3 regions of the Salinicola sp. JS01 genome follow, and region 2 is predicted to be linked to each of the others. Evidence: predicted binding sites of a transcription regulator. Region 2 holds the regulator's gene; each other region holds the start of a gene.
What was found. The regulator sigma-54, encoded in region 2, starts transcription at its own class of promoters, with help from an activator protein. The targets are predictions, from matches to a motif close to TGGCACNNNNNTTGCTNT.

Region 1: QO259_RS13155 (NarK family nitrate/nitrite MFS transporter) is a predicted target of sigma-54. The motif match lies at 4,299-4,316, and genes of this name have one in related genera.
Region 3: QO259_RS19560 (amino acid ABC transporter substrate-binding protein) is a predicted target of sigma-54. The motif match lies at 4,995-5,012, and genes of this name have one in related genera.

What each region holds. Positions count from the first base shown of each region.
Region 1 covers NZ_CP127244.1:2,860,108-2,867,762, forward strand. The annotation lists gene QO259_RS13125 (sensor histidine kinase N-terminal domain-containing protein) at 1-374, opposite strand, end outside; gene QO259_RS13130 (response regulator) at 371-1,042, opposite strand; gene QO259_RS13135 (PepSY domain-containing protein) at 1,267-1,638, opposite strand; gene QO259_RS13140 (hypothetical protein) at 1,822-2,295, shown strand; gene QO259_RS13145 (hypothetical protein) at 2,292-2,750, shown strand; gene QO259_RS13150 (nitrate regulatory protein) at 2,877-4,151, shown strand; gene QO259_RS13155 (NarK family nitrate/nitrite MFS transporter) at 4,505-5,872, shown strand; gene cobA (uroporphyrinogen-III C-methyltransferase) at 6,003-6,911, opposite strand; gene QO259_RS13165 (nitrate reductase) at 6,898-7,655, opposite strand, start outside.
Region 2 covers NZ_CP127244.1:1,338,687-1,346,341, reverse strand. The annotation lists gene QO259_RS06115 (ABC transporter ATP-binding protein) at 1-160, opposite strand, end outside; gene QO259_RS06110 (KpsF/GutQ family sugar-phosphate isomerase) at 536-1,513, shown strand; gene lptC (LPS export ABC transporter periplasmic protein LptC) at 1,595-2,191, shown strand; gene lptA (lipopolysaccharide transport periplasmic protein LptA) at 2,188-2,718, shown strand; gene lptB (LPS export ABC transporter ATP-binding protein) at 2,750-3,475, shown strand; gene QO259_RS06090 (RNA polymerase factor sigma-54) at 3,823-5,247, shown strand; gene hpf (ribosome hibernation-promoting factor, HPF/YfiA family) at 5,363-5,671, shown strand; gene QO259_RS06080 (PTS sugar transporter subunit IIA) at 5,682-6,161, shown strand; gene rapZ (RNase adapter RapZ) at 6,169-7,083, shown strand; gene QO259_RS06070 (HPr family phosphocarrier protein) at 7,070-7,345, shown strand; gene pmbA (metalloprotease PmbA) at 7,465-7,655, opposite strand, start outside.
Region 3 covers NZ_CP127244.1:4,283,216-4,290,870, forward strand. The annotation lists gene QO259_RS19525 (ABC transporter ATP-binding protein) at 1-314, opposite strand, end outside; gene soxR (redox-sensitive transcriptional activator SoxR) at 490-993, shown strand; gene trhA (PAQR family membrane homeostasis protein TrhA) at 963-1,697, opposite strand; gene ribA (GTP cyclohydrolase II) at 1,837-2,472, opposite strand; gene hemE (uroporphyrinogen decarboxylase) at 2,602-3,663, shown strand; gene QO259_RS19550 (thiol-disulfide oxidoreductase DCC family protein) at 3,635-4,132, shown strand; gene QO259_RS19555 (VanZ family protein) at 4,129-4,506, shown strand; gene QO259_RS19560 (amino acid ABC transporter substrate-binding protein) at 5,073-6,101, shown strand; gene QO259_RS19565 (amino acid ABC transporter permease) at 6,239-7,429, shown strand; gene QO259_RS19570 (amino acid ABC transporter permease) at 7,431-7,655, shown strand, end outside.

The sequences.
Region 1 (7,655 bases), 1.5 Mb from region 2:
GGCGCCGGCGTGGGCAGGCGCTGATCCCACAGCGAGCGCGAGGTGAGTGTCAGATCGCCCTCGTCGGTCACCTGCCAGTACCAGCCGGAGTAGACCCGCTCGAAGCGCGCATCCCCCAGCGACCGGTTGAGCCGCAGGTGCTGGCCCATGCCATCGATCTGGATGCCCGCCAGCAGCGCATTGAGCTGGGACTCCAGGCGGCTGTCGAAGGAAGCCGTGGCCGACTCGCGGAAGTTGTAGGTGAGACCGAAGCCGGCAAGCGGCAGCAGCACCACCACCAGCACCAGCGAGGCCAGCAGCAACCGGGTACCGAGAGGCGCACAGTAAAGCCGGTGTCTTGCCCGCGTCAGACGCGGGAATCGACTGGCGCTCAAGCCTCGGCCTCGAGGTCGATCAGCCGGTAGCCCTGGCCGCGCAGCGTCTCGATCCGCGCGCGGCCGAACTTGCGCCGCAGGCGGCTGATCTGCACGTCGATGACGTTGGAGTCGGGCTCGTGGTCACGGTTGTAGACGTGTTCGGAGAGTTCGGCGCGGCTGACGATACGCGGCGAGGCGTGCATCAAATAGGAGAGCAGGCGCGACTCCTGGGCGGTCAGGGTGATCGGCCGCCCGGCCAGCGTGACGCTGCCGGTGTGGGTGTCCAGGGTCAGCTCGCCGACCCGCAGCACCGGGTGCGAGTGGCCGTGGCTGCGGCGCACCAGGGCGCGCAGGCGGAACAGGATCTCGGCGGTCTCGAACGGCTTGACCACGTAGTCGTCGGCGCCGGCGGAGAAGCCCGCGGCCTTGTCCGACCAGCGCTCGCGCGCGGTCAGCACCAGCACCGGCAGATCGATCTCGTCCTCGCGCCACTGCGACAGCCAGCGAGTGCCATCACCGTCCGGGAGGCCGAGATCGAGAATCAGCGCATCGTAGCGCTCGGTGCGCACCAGATAGTCGGCCTCGCTGCCGGTGGTGGTCGACTCCATCAGCAGGCCGGCCTCCTCCAGCGCCGCCACCAGCGCTTCGGCGAGCGCCGCGTCGTCCTCGACCAGCAGTACTTTCATACCTCGACTCCCATCCCTCGACTAGGCACTGTCTGAAAAGTACTGTGCTCGCCCATGCGGCGTTAAAAATCGGCTCAAAATGCTCATTTACAACACGTAAACTCCGCGTTTTCGCCGATTTTTGCCTTGCCTGGCCTTCGCTCGTCGACTTTTCAAACAGCACCTAAAGTCCATCGACGCTACCGTCTCGACCCAGCCGCCTCGATATTCGAGGTCGGGCCGGCTCAAGGCGTCTTCTTCTTCATGGCCTCGATATTAACGCCTTCGATGCTGAGTAGCTCGCCGGTCGTGGCATCGAACTCGAACTCCACCACCTGACCCTGGGGGCCGATCATCTCCACCTCGTACTCGATGCTGCCGTGGCCATGGTCCTGCTCCAGCTCGACCTCGAGAATCTGCCCTTCGAACCGCGCCTCGAGCCAATCCATGATCGCGGTCATCGGCACCAGATGGCCGGCCTTGACCTCCTGGTGGAGGTCGTGCCAGTCCTGGTTCGCCGAGTCGGCCTCGTCATCCGCCGCCGACACGGGCACCAGGGCACCGCTGGCCAGGCACGGCAGAGCGATCAGTAGAGCGATAACGTTGCGCATTTTCATGCGCTCAGTCTGACCCATCGGCGATGAACCGGGAATGAACGCCCACCGTGCTGGCGTGGGCCGGAGGCGATGAACCGCAGATGAACGGCACTGTCAGTCCCGGGCAAGGTCGGCCCGCGTATAACGAAGGAACAGGGCGTTCGCCACGCGGCGCCCGCTGCCGGATAGACAGGGAGAACTGCCATGAAATATCGTCTCTGGATGTTACCCGCTGTCGCCATGGGTTGCGGCCTGAGTACCGGCGCCATGGCCAACGATGGCACCCTTTCCTACGCTGAGCTCGATGGCCTGCTCGGCAAGGCCGAACAGTACGGCTTCAGCCGTTACGAAAAACTCGACGTCGACCGCGACGACAATGTGCTGGAAGTCGAGGGCTGGCGCAACGATGGCTGGGAGCTGGATGTCTCGATGCAGCTCGACGACGCCAGCCTGACCCGCGAGAGCCAGCGCCGCTCCAGCGTGCCCGACTGGAGCCTCACCGGCGACCAGTTGCGCCAGGCCCTGAGCCTGGCCCAGGCACGCGGGATGCAACGCTTCGACGAACTCGAGGTCGATAGTAATGGGCACGTCGAGATCGAAGGCTACGATGCCAACCAGCGCGACCTCGATCTCGACCTGCGCCGCGATGCCCTCACCGCCACCGGAGAGACCCGATGACCGATCATCGCCAACAGCAGCAAAACGCCGCCTGGCGCGCCGCCCAGCAGTGGCGCGAGCGGGTTGACCGGACCCGCCCCGGCCAGGGTGCGAGCGGGCTGAGAATGCTCTTCACCTGGCTGATCTTCGGGATCGTGCTGTTCGTCGGTACCCTGCTGGGGATGTTCTTCCTGCTCGTCGGCTGGGCCATGCTGCCCTTCCTGCGCCACCGCATGAAGAAACGCGCCGAGCAGGTACGCGCTTCCCGCGCCCAGTACGCCGGCGGCAGCGCCGACCACGCCGAGCCCGGCGGCGAGCTCCCGCAGCCAGCGCGTGCTGGAAGGCGAGTACGAGGTGCGCTCCGAGCGCTGAAGCCGTCCTTCCACCTCCTCTTCCCCTCAGCGCGACCGCGCCGACGCCACCACAGTGACGTCGGCGCGGTCGTCTTGCTGCCATCGCTCCCACCCCAGTCTTGAAGCGAGACAGTCAGACGAACGACCCGCGTGCACGGCGTGCCGAGACGCGATAGAGTTTTCTTAGACCTTGGTCGCAGGCCGTATCCGGCGCTCCGGTACCCACAACAATAACGCCCAGGCTACCCCATGACCGCTACCCGACGGCTGCTGCAAGCAGCCAGTAAGCTCCAGCGCGAGCAGCTCGCGGCGCTTTCCGCGACCGTCGCCGTGGTGAGCGATATCAGTCGCTGCGTGCACGCCCTGCAGCGCGAGCGCGGCAGCTCGATCATCTACCTCGGTTCCGGCGGCAGCCGCTTCGGCGCGCAGCGCGATCAGCGCGTGGCCGACAGCGAGCTCGCCCAGGCCACGCTGGAGCAGCGCCTGGCGCCGTGGACCGCGCCCGAGACCGACGGCGCTCTACCGCACGGCCTGGCCGACGTGCGTATGCTGCTGAGCGTCGCCGCGGTGTGGCAGGATCTGGATACGCTGCCCGATCTGCGCCAGCGCATCGCCACTCAGCAGCTCAGCGCAGACGATACCCTTCGCGCCTTCAACCAGGTGATCGGCCATCTGCTGCAGGTGATCTTCGAGGCCGCCGATACCGCCAGCGACCCAGACATCATGCGTCGGCTGGTGAGCCTGTTCCATTTCATCCAGGGCAAGGAGCTGGCTGGCCAGGAGCGCGCCTGCGGCGCCCTCGGCTTCACCCTGGCACACTTCGACGCGCCCCATCGTGACACCATGGCAACGCTGATCGGCAGCCAGCACCGCTGCTTCGCGACCTTTGCCGAGTTCACCAGCCCCGACAGCCTGGCCCGCTGGCAGCAGCTCCAGTCCGGCCCGCTCCACGACACCTTCGAAGCCCTGCGCGAGCTCGCCTGCAGCGATACGCCGCTGGCGCGGACGCTCGACAACCCCGGGGAGCAGTGGTACGCCGTCGCCACCCAGCGCATCGACGCCATGCACGAGGAGGAGACGCGTCTGCTCGACGCTCTGCGCGCCTGCTGCCACCAGCGCCTGCAGCAGGCCGAGCCCACCGACACGGCGGCACGCCTCGACGCGCTGCCCGAGGCGCTGCTCTGGGCCAGCCCGGTGGCGCTGTTCACCCAGCAGCAGGCGCCCACCGGCGCGCTCACCCTCGACACCATCGAGTCGCGCTTCAACCGCTCGCTGGTCGAGCTGGTACAGGCCCAGAACGCACGCCTGCAGCGTATCGGCGACGAGCTCGAGAGCACCCGCCAGGCACTGCGCGAGCGACGCGAGATCGAACGCGCCAAGGGCCTGCTGATGACCCATCAGCAGCTTTCCGAGGCGCAGGCCTACCGATTGCTGCGCAAGACCGCCATGGATCAGAGCAAGCCGCTGATCGAGGTGGCGCGCAACGTCATTCAAGTGGTCGAGATGTTCGACCCGCAGGGGTAATGCCAAGGCGCCTGGCCCGCCCCGCGCCTGCCCTGGTGCAGGCGCGCGCGCGGTTGCACCAATATCTGCCGGCAAAGCCGCCAAGACACCCAGGCAAATTAGAGCCGTAGGCGTCAGCCGATTGATTTTGCTCGACTACCGCCATGTTGGCACCCGGCCTGCTTCGTCTCTCATGGCGGGCCAACGGCGGCTCGCGCTCAGGTATCCCCTGGCGTACTGACCCAGACAGGGTCGGCAACAGATCGGGCAACGGCGCCCATCATCGATTCGTGCACGGCATGAATCGATGATGGGCGCCGTTTTGCGTTCTCCCCCGCGACATTCGCGCGACGACTGCGGAGCACCTCACCCCAATGGACATTCGACACAAAGCCAATCGGATTCGACTCTTCAGCTTCTCGACCCCGCCCATGCGAGCCTTTCACCTCTCCTGGTTCGCCTTTCACGTCTGCTTCTTCGGCTGGTTCGGCATCGCCCCGCTGATGGCAGTAGTGCGTGACGACCTGGGGCTGACCAAGACCCAGATCGGCAACACCATCATCGCCTCGGTGGCGATCACCGTGATCGTGCGGCTCGCCATCGGTCTGCTGTGCGACCGTATCGGACCACGCAAGGCTTACACCTGGCTGCTCTGCCTGGGCTCGCTGCCGGTGATGTCGATCGGCCTGGCCGACAGCTTCGAGAGTTTCCTGCTCGCGCGCCTGGCGATCGGCGCGATCGGCGCCTCGTTCGTCATCACCCAGTACCACACCAGCGTGATGTTCGCGCCCAACGTGGTCGGCACCGCCAACGCCACCACCGCCGGCTGGGGCAATCTCGGCGGCGGCACCACCCAGATCCTGATGCCGCTGGTGTTCTCCGGCATCCTGATGCTGGGGGTGAGCGAAACGCTCGGCTGGCGCCTGGCCATGGTGGTGCCGGGTATCGTGCTCTTCTTGACCGGGCTGGCCTACTACCGCTTCACCCAGGATGCCCCTGACGGCAACTTCAGCGAGCTGCGCGCGCGCGGCGAGCTGCCCGCCGCGGATCGGGCCCACGGCGCCCGCCAGAGTTTCATGGCAGCGATCAAGGATGTGCGCGTCTGGGCGCTGTTCGTGGTCTATGCGGCCTGCTTCGGGGTGGAGCTGACGATCAACAACATCGCCGCCATCTACTTCTTCGATCAGTTCGACCTCGACCTCGCCACCGCCGGGCTGATCGCCGGGCTGTTCGGACTGATGAATCTGTTCGCACGCACCCTGGGCGGCGTGTTCTCGGATCTGTTCGCCCGCGGCAGCGGCCTCAAGGGGCGGGTACGCTGGCTGTTCGTCGCCATGCTGTGCGAGGGTATCGCGCTGATGGGCTTTGCCCAGATGCAGACGCTCGCCGTGGCCATCGCCATCATGCTGGTCTTCAGCCTGTTCGTGCAGATGGCCGAGGGCGCCACCTTCGGCGTGGTGCCCTTCGTCAACCCGCGCGCCCTGGGCGCGGTGGCCGGCATCGTCGGGGCCGGCGGCAACGCCGGCGCGGTGGCCGCGGGCTTCCTGTTCCGCAGCGAGGCGCTCACCTATCAGCAGGGGCTTTTCTATCTGGGTGTCACGGTGAGCCTGGTGTCACTGGCGACCTGGGCGATCCGTTTCAGCCCCGCGGCGGAAGACGAAGCGTGCACGGCCTACCGCGAGGCCGACAGCCGTCGCGGCCATACACCCAACGACACACCGAACACCCTGGCCACCCACTGAGCACGTGCGCCAGACCCCACAGCGCGGGCCGATCGGGCCCGCGCTGTGGGTATCGCTCTTTTCACCACGTCTATCATCGCTACCATCGCCAGTCCCCCGGCCCGCGTAACGGGCCAGGTATCCGGCACGATCACTCGACGCGCGTCGCCATCACCCTCGGCGCGGCGGGCGAGGTGTGGGTCATCGCCACCACGCTGCCCACCACGATCAGACAGGGCGACGGCAGGGGCGACTCGGCCAGCCGTGCGGGCATGTCCGCCAGGGTGCCCACCAGCGCCTGCTGCTCGGGCAGCGAGGCGTGGCTGATCAGCATCATCGGCCAGTCATCGGGCAGGCCGGCAGCGCGCAGACCGTGGCAGATCGCCGCCACCTTGGACAATCCCATGTAGAACACCAGCGTCTCGTCGCGCCGCGCCAGCGCGGCCCAGTCCGGCGTGCCCTGCTCCCGGCAGAGCTGGGCGGTGACGAAGCGCAGCTGCTGGGCGTGGGCGCGGTCGGTCAGCGGGATACCCATGGCCGCCACGGCCGCCGAGGCGGCGGTGAGCCCGGGGACGATCTCGACCTCGGCTCGGGTCGTGGCGATTGCCGCCAGCTCCTCGCCCATGCGACCGAAGACCCCTGGGTCGCCCCCCTTCAAGCGCACCACCCGCTTGCCCGCAGCGGCCAGTCTCGCCAGCAGCGCGCCGATCTCCGCCTGGGGCACGCTGTGGTGGCCACGCGCCTTGCCCACGTAGTAGCGCTCGCAGCCCGCCGGCAGCAGCGCCAGCACGTCGTCGCCGACCAGGCGGTCGTAGACCACCGCCTCGGCCTCGGCGATCCGCCGGGCGGCGCGCAGGGTCAACAGGTCCGCGGCGCCAGGGCCGGCGCCGACCAGGCTGACACGCCCGTAGGGACCGGCGGTTGGGGTAACGGCACCGACGCCGGCAAGGTCGACGCCGCGCGCTGTCTCCGGCCTCAGCCACTGGCGACCGCGCTGCCACAGCCGCGCCCAGCGGGCGCCGAAACGGGAATCGTGGATACTGAGTTCAGGCATCGACATGGGCGCTCTCCTCTTCGATCAGCGCTTTCAATTCGGGTTGGCAGGAGCCGCACTGGGTGCCGCAGGCGAGCCGCGCCCCCAGCGCCTCCACGCTGGTATCGCCGGCACGGATCGCGGCGACGATGCGCCGCTGGCCGACCTGATGGCAGCTACAGACGATGGTGCCGTCATCCTCGGCGCCACTGTCGCAGCCGGCCAGGACACGTCGGCGGTCATCGCCCTCAAGCCCGCGGGCGAAGCGCTGTTCGAGCCAGTGCAGCGCGGGCAGCGACGCCGGCGGCCCGACCAGCAGCCACCAGCGCAGCCGGCCGGCCTCGATACCGCTGGCGCGCAGCCTCCCCTGGGCGGCGTCACAGCTCCACTGGGAGACCGCCACCGGCAGCTCGGCCGCCAGCCACGCCAACCAGTCACGACCGGCGCTCTCCGGGGCACCGCCGAGCTGCCAGCGCAGCGCGTTGGCGAGCGGAATGCGCGCCCAGTAGTCACAGCCGGGGCGCGGGTCGATGCTCATCGCCAGATCGTCGGCGACGAGCAGCGTCGCCTCCCAGGTCAACGGCAGCGGCCGCAGCGCCACCGCGCCGTGCTTCGATTCGGGCTGCCCGGAGAGCGGGTCGACGTGGGCCTGGATCAGCGCATTGACCTTGGCACGGCCGCTGAAGGCCGCGTTCCAGTGCATCGGTGCGAACAGCTCGCCACGGCGCTGCGCCTTGGCCAGGCGCGCACGGGCCCGATAGCACCCACCGG
Region 2 (7,655 bases):
CGCCGATCAGCTTGAGCAAGGTCGTCTTGCCGGTGCCGCTCGGCCCCATGATGGCGGTTATCTTGCCGAGCGGAATCTGCAGATCGACACCGCGAAACACCTCGGTGCTACCGCGGGCGAAATGCAGATCCTTGACCTCGACCATCATCGGGTCATTCATGCACCCTCCACCACTCTGGTTCGAAAGATTATCGAACATTGTATCCTAACCTGGCGGAAAGCGGCCAGCCATGCACGTCGTCGGGCACGATCCTGACTCGCCGCCAGCGAGGCCTATCCGCCCTGCGCGATAACAAGAGCGCACGATCGACGTTATACTGCTCCAACCCTAGCGTGTCCGCGCCCGAGCGCCACCCGATAAGCGAGTGCCACCCGATAAGGGGCAAGACAGTCCAAAGGGACAAGACAGCCGATAGGGGTACACCAGCCGACGCCTCACCGGTTACGGCTCTTTACCGATGACGCCCCCTCATCGGCTACGGCCACGCAGCGTGACATCGCAGAACGATAAAGCAGGACGACACAGATCAGGACCATGACCCCAGACGCCACCTTCGATTTTCGCGCCAGCGCCCGGCGCACGCTCACCCTCGAGCAGCAGGCCTTGAACGAGCTAATCGACAAGCTCGATGTCAGCTTCGATCACGCCTGCCGCACGCTGCTCGAGTGCAGCGGCCGGATCATCGTCACCGGTATGGGCAAGTCCGGACACATCGCACGCAAGATGGCGGCCACCTTCGCCAGCACCGGCTCGCCGGCCTTCTATCTGCACCCCGGCGAAGCCAGCCACGGCGACCTGGGCATGGTCACCGCGGGTGACGTGGTGATCGCGCTCTCCAACTCCGGCGAGACCCAGGAGATCACCGGCCTGATTGCCCTGTTCAAGCGCCTGGGCGCCCCGCTGATCAGTCTCACCGGCCGCCCCCACTCGACCCTGGCCCGCTACAGCGACGTGCACATCGACACCGGCGTGTCGCGCGAGGCGTGCCCGCACGACCTCGCGCCCACCTCGTCGACCACCGCCGCCCTGGCGATGGGCGACGCCCTGGCCCTGGCGCTGCTCGAGGCACGCGGCTTCAGCCCCGAGGATTTCGCGCTATCGCACCCCGGCGGCACCCTGGGCAAGCGGCTGCTGCTGCGCGTCAGCGATCTGATGCATGGTGGCGAGCGGCTGCCCTGCGTGCCCGCCGGCAGCCCCTTGCGTGTAGCGCTGCTGGAGATGACCCGCAAGGGCATGGGCTTCACCTGCGTGGTGGATGAACATCAGCATCTGGTCGGTGTCTACACCGACGGCGACCTGCGCCGCACGCTGGACCAGCGCGGCGATTTCGACCTGCTCAAGGTCGATGACGTGATGACCCGCGGCGGCAAGACGACGACGCCGGACATGCTCGCCGCCGAGGCGGTGCGCATCATGGAAGACAACATGATCACCGCCCTCGCGGTGGTGGAGGCGGGCCGCCCGATCGGCGCCCTGCACATGCACGACCTGCTGCGCAGCGGCGTGATCTGAAATGGCCGCTGCTCGCGCCCATGCCGATGCCGGGTCGAACCCGATGCCAGTGTCGAACTCGATGACGACAAAGGAGATCGCGTGACAGCCACACCACGAACTCGCTCCCCCTGGTGGCGCCGCCTCGGCCTGCTGGCCCTGCTGCTGGCCCTCGGCGGCGGGCTCGCCTATCTCGACCAGCGCAACGAGCGCGCCCCGGCACCGGCGCCCAGCGACCCCGCCGGTGAACCCGACTACTTCCTGGAAGACGCGCAGATGACGCGCTTCGACGAGCAGGGCCGCGCCTATCAGCGGCTCGACACACCGCGCATGGTGCACACCCCGGCCGACGACGTGATCCGAGCCGAAAAGCCCCACGGTTACCTGATCGACGATGATCAGCGCGAGTGGCAGATCACCGGCGACCGCGGCCAGCTGGCCGAGAACGGCAACCTGCTCACCCTCGAAGGCAACGCACGCTTGGTGCAACCGGCCAACGCCTGGAGCCTGGAGACCCAGACGCTTCACTACGACAACCGTAGCGCGCACGCCTGGAGTGACACCTCCTCCGTCTTGCGTCAGCATAACCAGACCATGCGCGGCGATCGTTTCGACGCCTGGATCAATGAAAATCGCATGCGCCTGACCGACAACGTGCAGGGCCGCCTGCCACAGCAACCTAAGGATCAAGGATCATGAGGCGAGAACTCGGCCAACTGCTGGTCTTGACCGCACTGGGACTCTCCAGCCTGCCCACCCTGGCGCTGGAGAGCGATGCCGCGGCGCCGATCGAGATCGCCGCCGACCAGCTCGAACTCGACGATCGCCAAGGCACCGCGGTCTACACCGGCAAGGTCGACATGCAGCAGGGCAGCATGCAGCTCAAGGCCGCTCGGGTCGAGATCAAGCGCGGCAAGAATGGCGAAGTGAGCCTGGTGACCGCCACCGGCGGCGGTGGCGAGCGCGCCTATCTGGAGCAGAAGCCTGCACCCGATGAAGCCTTGGTCAAGGGCTGGGGCGACAAGATCGTCTATCACGCCGCCGAGCGCCGGGTGGAGCTGATCGGCAACGCCGAGCTGCATCAGGCACGCGACACCTTCGACGGCGCCTACGTCGAGTACTATCTCAACTCGCGCCGGGTCAACGCCCGCTCCAGCACCAGTGGCGACGGCAGCGGTGACGGCCGCGTGCGCATGACGCTCACGCCACGTCAGCAGACCCAGTGACGCGCCCTTTCGCGAGGCAAGGAAGAAAGCGATGAAAACGCTAACGGCCGCCAACCTGGCCAAGAGCTACAAGGGGCGTCGAGTCGTCCATGACTTCAGCCTGACCCTGCGCCAGGGCAGCATCGTCGGCCTGCTCGGCCCCAACGGTGCCGGCAAGACCACCTCCTTCTACATGATCGTGGGCCTGGTCAAGTCCGACGCCGGCAGCGTGCACATCGACGATCGCGATCTGAGCCGCGCGCCGATGCACGAACGCGCCCGCGCCGGCATCGGCTATCTGCCGCAGGAGGCCTCGATCTTCCGCAAGCTCAGTGTCGCCGACAACATCATGGCCATCCTGGAGACGCGCAAGGATCTCGACCGCGCCGGGCGCCGCGACCGCCTGGAGCAGCTGCTGGGCGATTTCCACGTCGACCATATCCGCGACAATCCGGGCATGTCGCTCTCCGGCGGCGAGCGGCGCCGGGTGGAGATCGCCCGGGCACTGGCCACCGAGCCCGCCTTCGTGCTGCTCGACGAACCCTTCGCCGGGGTCGATCCGATCTCGGTGGGCGATATCAAGAACATCATTCGCCAGCTGCGCGATCGCGAGATCGGCGTGCTGATCACCGATCACAACGTGCGCGAGACGTTGGATATCTGCGACAACGCCTACATCGTCGGCGACGGTCAGATCATCGCCGAGGGGCGCCCGGAAGCGATTCTCGACAATCAGCGGGTGCGGGATGTCTATCTGGGGCACGAGTTCCGCCTCTAGGCTTTGTAAGAAAACTACCTGCGCTCGGCAATACGGCGTTAAAAATCGGCTCAAAATGCTCATTTACATCCCGTAAACTCCGCGTTTTCGCCGTTTTTCGCCTTGTCTCGCCTTCGCTCGCTGACTTTTCGTACAGAACCTAAGGTCGCTCCCCCACTTCCCAGCCCGCTGCGCCAGCGCGGCGGACTGGTCCCTCTCGAAGCCGCCGAACGCCCAAGCCGAACGCACCGTGGCATAATTCTTGCATAAAGTTAGCGCTCAAAGCGTTGCATCCCCCGCAGGCAGTCAGTAACGTAAGGGCATCCTATCGACCGGCGGCCACCGCCGCCCCCTTGCGTGTCCATGCCATGTCCATGAAACCTTCACTGCAACTGCGCGTCGGCGCCCAACTGACGATGACGCCACAGCTGCAGCAGGCGATTCAGCTGCTGCAGCTGTCGACGCTCGATCTGCGCCAGGAGATCCAGCAGGCGCTCGAGACCAACCCCATGCTCGAGCTGGACGAAGAGTACGCCGAGCAGGCGGTCAGCGAGACGCCCGAGGCAGAGTGGGCCAGCGACATCCCCGAGGAGCTCGCCCTCGACAGCGAGTGGAGCGATACCTACCAGGACATCGCCCCCAGCGCCGCCCCGGCCGGCGCCGACGAATGGCCGGACCTGGAGCGCAACGCCGCCGACACCACGCTCCACGACCATCTCAACTGGCAGCTCGCCATGGGCGAATTCGACGCCCAGGAGCGCCTCATCGGCGAGTGCCTGATCGATGCCATCAATGCCGACGGCTACCTCGACGGCACGCTCGACGAGCTCACCGCGGGCCTGCGCGAGCAGTACCCGGGGGCGGTCACCAGCGCCGATGTCGAACGCATGCTGCTGCGGCTGCAGCAGTTCGACCCCACCGGCGTGGGCGCCCGCGACCTGCGCGAATGCCTGCTACTGCAGCTCGGCGCCCTGCCCGCTGATACCCCGCTGCTGCCCCAGGCCAAGCGGCTGGTGCGCCAGTTCCTGGAGGCGCTGGCCGGCGACGACCGACGCCAGCTCAAGCGCCGCCTGCGCCTCGACGACGCCGAACTCGAGCGCGTCGTCGCCACCATTCGCACCCTCGACCCGCGCCCCGGCCAGGCCTTCGACCACGGCCAGCAGGACTATGTGATTCCCGACCTGGTGGCCCGCCTGACTCAGGACGGCTGGCGCATCGAACTCAATGCCGAGGCACTGCCGCGGCTGCGCATCCAGCCCGACTACGCCGCGCTGATCCGGCGCGCCGACAAGAGCGACGACAACACCTTCCTGCGCCAGCACCTGCAGGAGGCACGCTGGCTGATGAAGAGCCTCTCCAGCCGCAACGACACCCTGCTGCGAGTGGGTCGCGAGATCATGGCGCGCCAGGTCGACTTCCTCGAGCGCGGCGAAGAGGCGATGAAACCGCTGATCCTGGCCGACATCGCTACCAGCGTCGACATGCACGAATCCACCATTTCGCGGGTGACCACGCAAAAGTTCATCCACACCCCGCGCGGGGTGTTCGAGCTCAAGTACTTCTTCTCCAGCCAGGTGGGCCAGCGCGGTGAGAGCGACAGCGTCTCCAGCACCGCGATTCGGGCACGCCTCAAAAAGCTGATCGGCGAGGAGTCGCCGCGCAAGCCGCTCTCCGACAGCAAGCTGGTGGAGCTATTGGCGCAGGCCGACATCAGTGTCGCCCGGCGCACCGTGGCCAAGTATCGCGAGGCCATGGGCATCCCCGCCTCCAGCGAGCGCAAGCGACTGTCTTGAATGGACTTTTAGAATTCACGCCAGCCCGCGGCGATCAATCGCCCGCGATCCCTTTGCAGCGCGGAGAAAAGGGTTACAATCAGAGGTGCCACATAAGCCGCAACAGGAGCGCGCCATGCAAGTGAACGTCACCGGCCATCACGTCGAACTGACCGACGCCCTGCGGGACTACGTCGACGAGAAACTCGCACGTCTGGAGCGCCACTACGACAACATCACCAACGTTCAGGTGACGTTGAGCATCGAGAAAGAGCGTCAGCAAGCGGCTTGCACGCTACACGCAGCGGGCGGCGACATACATGCCGAAGCCAGCGATATCGACATGTATGCCGCGATCGACGCCCTGACCGACAAGCTGGATCGCCAGCTGGTCAAACACAAAGAGAAGGCACAGGCCCGCGCGCAAGGCGCAGGCGCCCGTTAATTCCCCGATGATCACTCTGGAAACCATTCTGCCCCCCGAACGCACCCTCTACGGTGTGACGGGGGGCAGCAAAAAGCGTCTGCTGGAATTCTTCAGCACCTTCATCGCCCAGAATACGCCCAGCCTGGACAGTCAGGAGGTGTTCAGCCGCCTGATAGGGCGCGAGCGCCTGGGCAGTACCGGCATCGGCAACGGGGTCGCCATTCCGCACGCGCGCAGCCCGCACTGCAAGACGCCGTTGGCCGGCTTCATGCGCCTCGAGGATGCCATCGACTTCGATGCCATCGACGGCGAGCCGGTGGATCTGGTGTTCGTGCTGCTGGTCCCGGAGGAGGCAGACGATGCCCATCTTTCGCTGCTGGCCGAGGTCGCCGGCATCATGAATCAAGGCAGCGTGCGCCAGAAGCTGCGTCAGGCCGGCTCGCAGCGCGCGCTCCACGACACGCTGGTCGACGCCATCCGCCATCACCAGGACAGCGAAGACGGATAGGGACTGCATGCGACTCGTCATCATCAGCGGCCGCTCGGGGTCGGGGAAATCCATTGCGCTGCAGGCGCTCGAGGATCTCGGTTACTACGCCATCGACAACCTGCCGGCCAACCTGCTGGCGCCGCTGATCGACGAGCTCAGGTCCGCGCCGCCCTCGCGGCCCAACGTGGCGGTGAGCATCGACGCACGCAACCTGCCGGAGGCGCTGGAGCGCTTTCCGGTGCTGCTCGAAGGTGTGCGCGAGCGTGGCATCGATACCCAGGTGGTCTATCTCACCGCCGATGCCAAGGTGCTGCTCGAGCGCTACTCGGCCACCCGCCGCCGCCACCCGCTGACCCGCGGCAATGACATGACGCTGGCCGAGGCGATCGACAACGAACAGGTCTATCTGGCGCCGATCCGACGGGTCGCCGATCTGGTGATCGACACCCGCGGCCTCTCGGTCCACGACCTGCGCGCGCGCATCAGCGAACAGGTGGCGCGCCACAGCGGCGGGCGCCTCACGTTGACCTTCGAGTCGTTCGGCTTCAAGCGCGGCGTACCGCTGGATGCCGACATGGTGTTCGACGTGCGCTGCCTGCCCAACCCCTTCTGGGACCCGAACCTGCGCGCGTTCGACGGCCGTGACGACGAGATCGTCACCTTTCTCGAGCAGTACCCCGATGTCCACGCCATGGCCGGCGATATTCATGCCTGGCTGATCCGCTGGCTGCCGGCCTATCTGGCCAGCCACCGCAGCTATCTCACCGTCGCGGTGGGCTGTACCGGGGGCCATCACCGCTCGGTCTATCTGATCGAGCGTCTGGCGCACCACTTCCGTCACGATGACGTCGACATCCGCCTGCGCCATCGCGAGCTCGGGGTGCATACCGCCCTCTCCGATGACGTCCCGGCCGAGCGGGGTGGTGATGCCCAAGCGTGAACGTGAACTGCGACTGACCAACCGCCGCGGCCTGCATGCCCGCGCCGCGACCAAGCTGGTGCAGTGCTGTCAGCCGTTCACCGCCCGGGTCGCGGTGCACCACGGCGACCGTATCGCCGATGCCGCCAATATCATGTCGCTGCTGATGCTGGCCGCGCCCTGCGGCACCCCGCTGGTGATCGTCACCGAGGGTGACGACGCGGAACCGGCGATGGAAGCGATCACCGCGCTGTTCGACGCCCGCTTCCACGAGGACGAATAGCCACAAGGACGAATAGCCACAAGGACGAATAGCCACGAGGACGAATAGCCCCGCGCTCAATATCTCCGTGCTCAACAGGCCCGCGCTCACGGGCCTACTCCCCTTTGGCTACCCCGCTCTTATTGGCCGGCGAGCGTCATCCCATCCACCAGCCAGCTGCCGGTGTGCACGCTGCCGCGGCGATCGATGTCGTCACCCACGCCCTGCAGGGCGGCGAACATCTCGCGCAGGTTACCAGCGACCGTGAACTCCTCCACCGGATGCGAAATCTCGCCGTTTTCCACCCAGAACCCGGCCGCCCCGCGCGAAT
Region 3 (7,655 bases), 1.5 Mb from region 2:
TGGAACAGCGAGTGCAGCCATACCATCCCCGGCAGCGCCACCAGCACCACCAGCGCCATGCCGGCGAGCTTCCAGCCCTGGTCGGCGAGGAAGGTGGCGCGATTCTGGTCGGCGAGCCAGTCGACGATATTGCCGAGGAAGCCGAACATCCACACCTCGACGCCGGCGATCAGCGCCATCAGCGTGGTCGCCGCCAGCAGGTAGGGCCAGGCCCCACGGGTATAGTGCAGGCAGAAGGCGATCAGGGTATCCGGCGGGCGCTGCGGCTCCGCCGACGGGAAGGGGTCGAGACGTTTTTCGAACCATTGGAACATGGCAAACCTGCAATCACTGAGGAAGAGCGTGGCGGTACCGGCGACGCGTGGCGCTGGCCGGTGGAAGCCTGAGCTCATTGTACGTCGGTGTCGTCGCGAGTACCGCCGTCGGTGCTTGCCGCGGCGGACGTTTTCCGCCAGCGTAAGACCTCGAGTATGGTTGAGGTAAAGCCCAATGGAGAGTTCCAACACCCGGCCCCGCCGGCTCGCCGCGACCAAGCAGGCGCTCAGCGTGGGCGATGTCGCCCGGCGCTGCGGCGTGGCGGTCTCGACGCTGCATTTCTACGAGACCAAGGGCTTGATCCATAGCTGGCGCAACGCCGGCAATCAGCGCCGCTATACCCGCGACGTGCTGCGCCGGGTCGCGGTGATCAAGATCGCCCAGCGCACCGGGGTGCCGCTGGCGGAGATCCAGCAGGCGCTGGCCACGCTGCCCGATTCGCGCACGCCGACGGCGGCGGATTGGCGGCGCTTGTCCGAGCGCTGGCGAGCGGCCCTGGACGAGCGCATCACTCAGCTCACTTTGCTGCGCGACCAGCTCGATGGCTGTATCGGCTGCGGCTGTCTGTCTCTGGCGCAGTGCCCGCTACGCAACCCCGGTGACGTGCTCGGCGGCGACGGCGAAGGCGCGCAGCGGCTGGGCTCGGATCATGTCTCGAACGGCAGCACCGCGTTATAGATGGCGAGGAAGTGGCAGACGCTGCCGCCGATCACGAACAGGTGCCAGATGGCGTGGTGGAAGGGGATTGCGCGCAGGGCGTAGAACAGCACGCCGACCGTGTAGGTGATGCCGCCGGCGACCAGCAGCGCGAGGCCGGTGGGGGATAGCTGCGTGGTCAGGCTGTCAGAGGCGATCACGATCAGCCAGCCCATGATCAGGTAGATGAACACGCGCAGCAGGTTGAAGCGCTGCGGCCAGATCAGGCGCAGGGCGATGCCGCCCAGAGCCAGCCCCCAGATCACGCCGAACAGCGCCCAGCCCATGGGCCCGCGCAGGTTGACCAGCAAAAAGGGGGTGTAGGTGCCGGCGATGAGCAGATAGATGGCGCAGTGATCGAAGGCCTGGAAGGCGCGCTTCAGGCGCTGGCTGCGAAAGCCGTGATAGAGCGTCGAGGCGGTGTAGAGCGCCAGCAGGCAGCTGCCGTAGAGCGAGACGCTGACGATCTTCCACGGGTCGACCTCGGCGGCGATGCTGGCCAGCACGATCAGCACGATCATGCCGGCGAGACTCAGCGCGGCGCCGATGCCGTGGCTGATGCTGTGCAGCCACTCCTCCAGCCGGGTGTACTCTTCCTCCTCTGCGGGTTGGGACGGCGAGGCGTGCTCGGGGTGTGATGTCGGATATCGAGAAGACGTGAGAGGGCGCGAAGCGGAATCGGGCATGACGGCTGAGCCTCCTGCGGGATGCGTGGCAGGATCGTGAGCATAGACGTGGGTTGGACCCGCACGCCGGGACGACGTTCAGTCTCCCGAGTCATGATGACGCAACGATGACGCCGCCGGAAGGCCCGGCGGCGCCGGGTCAGGCATCGCGCTCGATGTCGACGTCGCTGGCGGGGGTGAAGTCGTCGAGCGCCATCATGTGGCCGAGCTTGCCGACCTTGGTGGTCAGGTAGTGCTCGTTGAAGGGGTTGCGCCCGGTGGTGATCGCGAGACGCTCGTCAATACGCACGCCATCGCGGCTGAGCGCCTCGACCTTGCGCGGATTGTTGGTCATCAGGCGCAGCGCGGAGATGCCGAGGTGGTCGAGCATGGGCACGCAGATATCGTAGCGGCGCTGGTCGGCGCCGAAGCCGAGGCGCTCGTTGGCCTCCACGGTGTCGGCGCCGGTGTCCTGCAGGGCATAGGCGCGGATCTTGTTGAGCAGGCCGATGCCGCGCCCCTCCTGGCGCAGGTAGAGCAGTGCACCGCGCCCCTCGTCGGCGATGCGCTTGAGCGCTTCCTGCAGCTGGTAGCCGCAGTCGCAGCGCATCGAGAACAGGGCATCGCCGGTCAGGCACTCGGAGTGGACGCGAGCCAGCACCGGCTCCGGCGTGGTGACATCGCCGAGCGTGAGCACCACGTGCTCCTTGCCGGTGGACTCTTCCTGGAAGCCGTGCAGCGTGAAGGTCGCCCAGGGTGTGGGCAGCTGCGATGCGGCGATGAAACGGATCGACACGTTGACCTCGCGAAACGGGCCCTGCGGGTAAGGCGCGGGCTCACCCCTAGGACGTTGAGGGGCGGCATTATATCAGGCTTGCGCGTGTATCCGTTACACTGCAGGCAAATCTCCCGTGCGAAGAGCGCTATGACACTGCAAAACGATCGCCTGCTGCGGGCCCTGGCTCGCCAACCGGTGGACCGCACGCCGGTCTGGATGATGCGTCAGGCCGGCCGCTATCTGCCGGAGTACCGCGCCACCCGCGCCGATGCCGGCAGCTTCATGGACCTGTGCCGCAACGCCGACCTGGCCTGCGAGGTGACGCTGCAGCCGCTGGCGCGCTACCCGCTCGATGCCGCGATCCTGTTCTCCGATATTCTCACCATCCCCGACGCCATGGGGCTGGGGCTCTATTTCGAGACCGGCGAGGGGCCCAAGTTCCGCCATCCGGTGCGCACCGCTGCCGAGGTCGCGGCGCTCAGCGCGCCGGATGCCGAGCACGATCTCGACTACGTGATGAATGCGGTGCGCACCATCCGCCGCGAGCTCGATGGCCGGGTGCCGCTGATCGGCTTCTCCGGCAGCCCCTGGACCCTGGCGACCTACATGGTCGAGGGCGGGTCGAGCAAGGATTTCCGCCATATCAAGGCGATGCTCTACGGCGACCCGCAGACGCTGCACACCCTGCTGGGCCTGCTCGCCACCGCGGTGACCGACTACCTCAATGCCCAGATCCGTGCTGGCGCCCAGGTGGTGCAGATCTTCGACACCTGGGGTGGGGCGCTGTCGACCCCGGCCTATGAGGCGTTCTCGCTGGCCTACATGCGGCGCATCGTGGGTGGGCTGATCCGCGAGCACGACGGCCGCCGGGTGCCGGTGATCCTGTTCACCAAGAACGGCGGGCAGTGGCTGGAGTCGATCGCCGACAGCGGCTGCGATGCCGTCGGTCTCGACTGGACCACCGAGCTGGGCGATGCGCGGCGGCGGGTCGGCGAGCGCGTGGCGCTGCAGGGCAATCTCGACCCCAACGTGCTGTTCGCGCCGCCCGAGCGGATCGGTGCCGAGGTCGAGCGGGTGCTGGCCAGCTACGGTCATGGCCCAGGCCACGTCTTCAACCTGGGTCACGGTATCAGCCAGTTCACCAATCCCGATCACGTCACGGCCTTCTTCGACGCCTTGCATGCCGCGAGCCCGGCCTATCACCGCTGAAGCAGGCGCCCGCGGCATCGACGGCCTGCTGCTGTTCGATGCCGACTGCCCGTTCTGCCGACGTGCGGTGCGCTGGCTGCTGGCGCATGAGCGTGATGCGGGTGCGACGCTGGCGCTGAGCGGTCTCGATAGCGCGCTGGGGCAGTGCGTGGCGCGCCACTTGGGCCGCGAGCTCGCGCGCTGCGATACGATCCGTTATGTCACCGGCGGTGAGCTTTACGAGGAGAGCGAGGCGCTGTGGCGGCTGGGATGCCGGCTGCGAGCAGGCTGGCGGCTACTGGCGTGGCTGCGCTGGGTGCCGGCGCCGCTGCGCAACGCCGTCTACCGCGGTATCGGACGCTACCGTCGGCGTCTGGCACCGGATAACGACGCGCGACTTGAGGATGACCCACGCTGGCGCGAACGTCTCGATGCCGGCCTCTGCACATGTCTGGGATTGCCGACGACGCTGGCCGAGGGGGCGCGATGACTCGGCCAGCGAACGGGCGTCGGCTCGCGACGTGGCGGGCCCTGGCGGCACTGGCCGCGCTGATCTGGGCCGGCGCGGTGGCCTGGGGCAGCCTGACGCCGGCGGCCGAGATGCCCTCGCACCTGCCGTGGGACAAGTTCAACCACCTGCTCGGCTACGCCGGTTTGACCCTGTGGCTGGGCCTGGCCAGCCGGCGCTGGTGGTGGTCGGCGCTGGCGGCGCTGGCCTACGGAATTCTCATCGAGTATCTGCAGTTGGGGGTGCCCGGCCGCGCCGGCGGTGACTGGGCCGATATCCTGGCCAATACGTTGGGCGCGCTGGCGGTGGGCCTGGGTGCGACCTGGCTCGCCCGGCGGCGCGCTGGCGCGGCCTGAACCGGGGGGCCGCGGCGCTGCGATCTTTCACCTGCTCACTCGCCCGTACACTTACCCATCCGTCCGTACACTTATCCATCCGTTCGTGCGCTCGCTCTCGCCTTTGTCTTCCCGAGTCCGGCGTGCGTTTTTCCTGCGCGCCGTGTCGTCCTGCACGCTTCGCCTTTTCCCGTCCACGCTTTGCGCGTCCATGCTTTGTCGCGACGGGGCCGACCGCCGACGCTATGGCCGACGATCATCGGCTTCCCACGAGTCGATCGTTTTTTCCTTATCCATTGGTGGCATCGTCTTCGCCACCGGTGGCTCGATTCAACGCTAGCGCCATGGTGCGGCGCCTCCTTTTGGTGCGCGGCGGTATCTCACGCACGCTTTTGAAACAGAATGTTGCCCGTGTTTTCGCAGTTTGCGCCACGTGGTGAGTGCAGGTGGAGATCGTAAGCCTCCTAGGCGAGCGTTGAATCCAGGATTTTCAGGCGCTAGCGCGAAAGTGGAACGGACTTTGCTAATTTCATCTGGGCATGCTTCGACATGCACTCAAATGACAACGCAAGGGAGTGGATTCCACCATGCGCCACAAGAACAAAAGCCTGTCTCTTCTCTCCGCCGCTGCACTGACTGCCCTGGCGGCGTCGCAGGCTCAGGCTGCCACCCTGGACAACGTGAAAAGCAACGGCGAGTTCAAGTGCGGTGTCAGCACCGGGCTCACCGGTTTCTCCTCCCCCGACGAGAACGGCAAGTGGACCGGCATCGATGTCGAAGTGTGCCGTGCCATCGCCGCCGCCGTGCTGGGCGACCCGACCAAGGTGGTGTTCGCGCCGCTGACCGCTAAGGAGCGTTTCACCGCGTTGCAGTCCGGCGAGATCGATGTGCTCTCGCGCAATACCACCTGGACCGCGACCCGTGACAACTCGCTGGGCCTCAACTTCACCGGGGTCAACTTCTACGACGGCCAGGGCTTCCTGGTGCGCAAGGACCTCGGCATCAAGAGCGCCAAGGAGCTGGATGGGGCCTCGATCTGCGTGCAGTCCGGCACCACCACCGAACTCAACATGGCCGACTACTTCAAGGCCAACGACATGCAGTTCCAGCAGGTCGCTTTCGATACCTCCGACCAGACCGCCCAGGGCTTCGACAGCGGCCGCTGTGACGTGCTCACCTCCGACTCCTCGCAGCTGGCGGCGCTGCGCCTGCAGCTCGCCGACCCCTCCAGCGTGGAGATTCTGCCCGAGCGTATCTCCAAGGAGCCGCTGGGCCCGGTAGTGCGCCAGGGCGACGATCAGTGGTTCGATATCGTGAAGTGGACGCTGTTCGCGATGCTCGACGCCGAGGAGCTGGGGGTAACCAGCCAGAACGTCGATCAGATGCGCGACAACCCGCCCAACCCGGATGTCGCCCGCCTGCTGGGCAAGGATGGCAACTTCGGCGAGCAGATGGGCATCGGTAACGACTGGGCCTACAACATCGTCAAGATGGTGGGCAACTACGGCGAGATGTTCGATCGCACCGTGGGCAAGGACTCGCCGATGGGTCTCGAGCGTGGCATCAACGCGCTGTGGAACCAGGGCGGTATCCAGTACGCGCCGCCGGTTCGCTGAGTGCGTGAAGCCGCCCGCCGCGCGTGCCCGATAGGGCGCTTGCGGCGGGCGGCCAGCAGACGTTTCCCGACGTCGTCTCCCGGCCTGTGCGCCGGGAGCCGTTGCCGCTCACCGCTCGAGTAGAGACCCGACTTCTCATGCTGCGTCCATCCACCTCGCTACCTCGCCGAGGGCAGGGGCCGCTGTGGCGGAATCCCACCATTCGTGCGCTGATCGTCCAGGCCGTGCTGTTTCTGATCCTGGCGCTCTTCATCGGTTATCTTATCCACAACACCTTGAACAACCTCGAAGCCCGCGGTATCCAGACCGGCTTCGGCTTCCTCGAGGGGCGTGCCGGCTTCTCGATTCCGCAGTCACTGATCGACTACACCAGCGACTCCAGTTATGGCACCACCTTCGTCGTCGGCCTGCTCAACACCCTGCTGGTCTCCGCCCTGGGCATCGTCGCGGCGACCCTGATCGGTTTCGCGGTGGGCATCGCCCGGCTGTCGTCCAACTGGCTGCTGGCGCGTCTGGCCACCATCTACGTCGAGATCTTCCGCAATATCCCGCTGCTGGTGCAGATCCTGTTCTGGTACTACGCCGTGCTGCGGGCACTGCCCTCGCCGCGGGAGAGCCTGTCGCTGTTCGATCTGTTCTTCTTCAACGTGCGTGGGGTGGTGATGCCCGACCCGCAGCCGCTGGCGGGGTTTTCCGCCACGCTCTGGGCGCTGCTGATCGCGGTGGTCGCCACGCTGCTCTTCGCGCGCTTCGCCAAGCGGCGTCAGGCGGCCACCGGCCAGGCGCTGCCGGTCTACTGGATCGGGGCGGCGATCGTCATCGGCGTGCCGCTGATCGTGTTCGTGGCCAGCGGCTCACCGCTGGCGTGGACGCTCCCCGAACTCCGCGGTTTCAACTTCCGCGGTGGGATCAATATCCTGCCCGAACTGGTGGCGCTGTGGCTGGCGCTGTCGATCTACACCGCGGCGTTCATCGCCGAGATCGTGCGCTCCGGCATCCTCTCGGTCTCCCACGGCCAGACCGAAGCGGCGCGCTCGCTGAGCCTGCCCGGCGCCATCACCCTGCGCAAGATCGTGATTCCGCAGGCGATGCGGGTGATCGTGCCGCAGATGACCAGCCAGTATCTCAACCTGATCAAGAACTCGTCGCTGGCCACGGCGATCGGCTATCCCGATCTGGTGGCGGTGTTTGCCGGCACCACGCTCAACCAGACCGGGCAGGCGATCGAGATCATCGCCATGACCATGGCGGTCTATCTGGTCATCAGTCTGACGGTGTCGTTTCTGATGAACCTCTACAACGCCCGCACCCTGCTGAAGGAGCGATGAGATGCGTGAATCGACATTTCGCACTCAGATGATCGAGGCGCGCGAGGCCCCGGATCAGCGCCGCGGGATCAGCGGCTGGCTGCGCGCCAATCTGTTCAATGGGCCGCTCAACAGCGTGGTCTCGGTGGCGGTGATCGGCCTGCTGGCGTGGATTCTGTGGCCGTTTCTGAAGTGGGCGGTGGTCGATGCCAACTTCCTCGGCTCGACCCGTGAGGACTGTACCGGC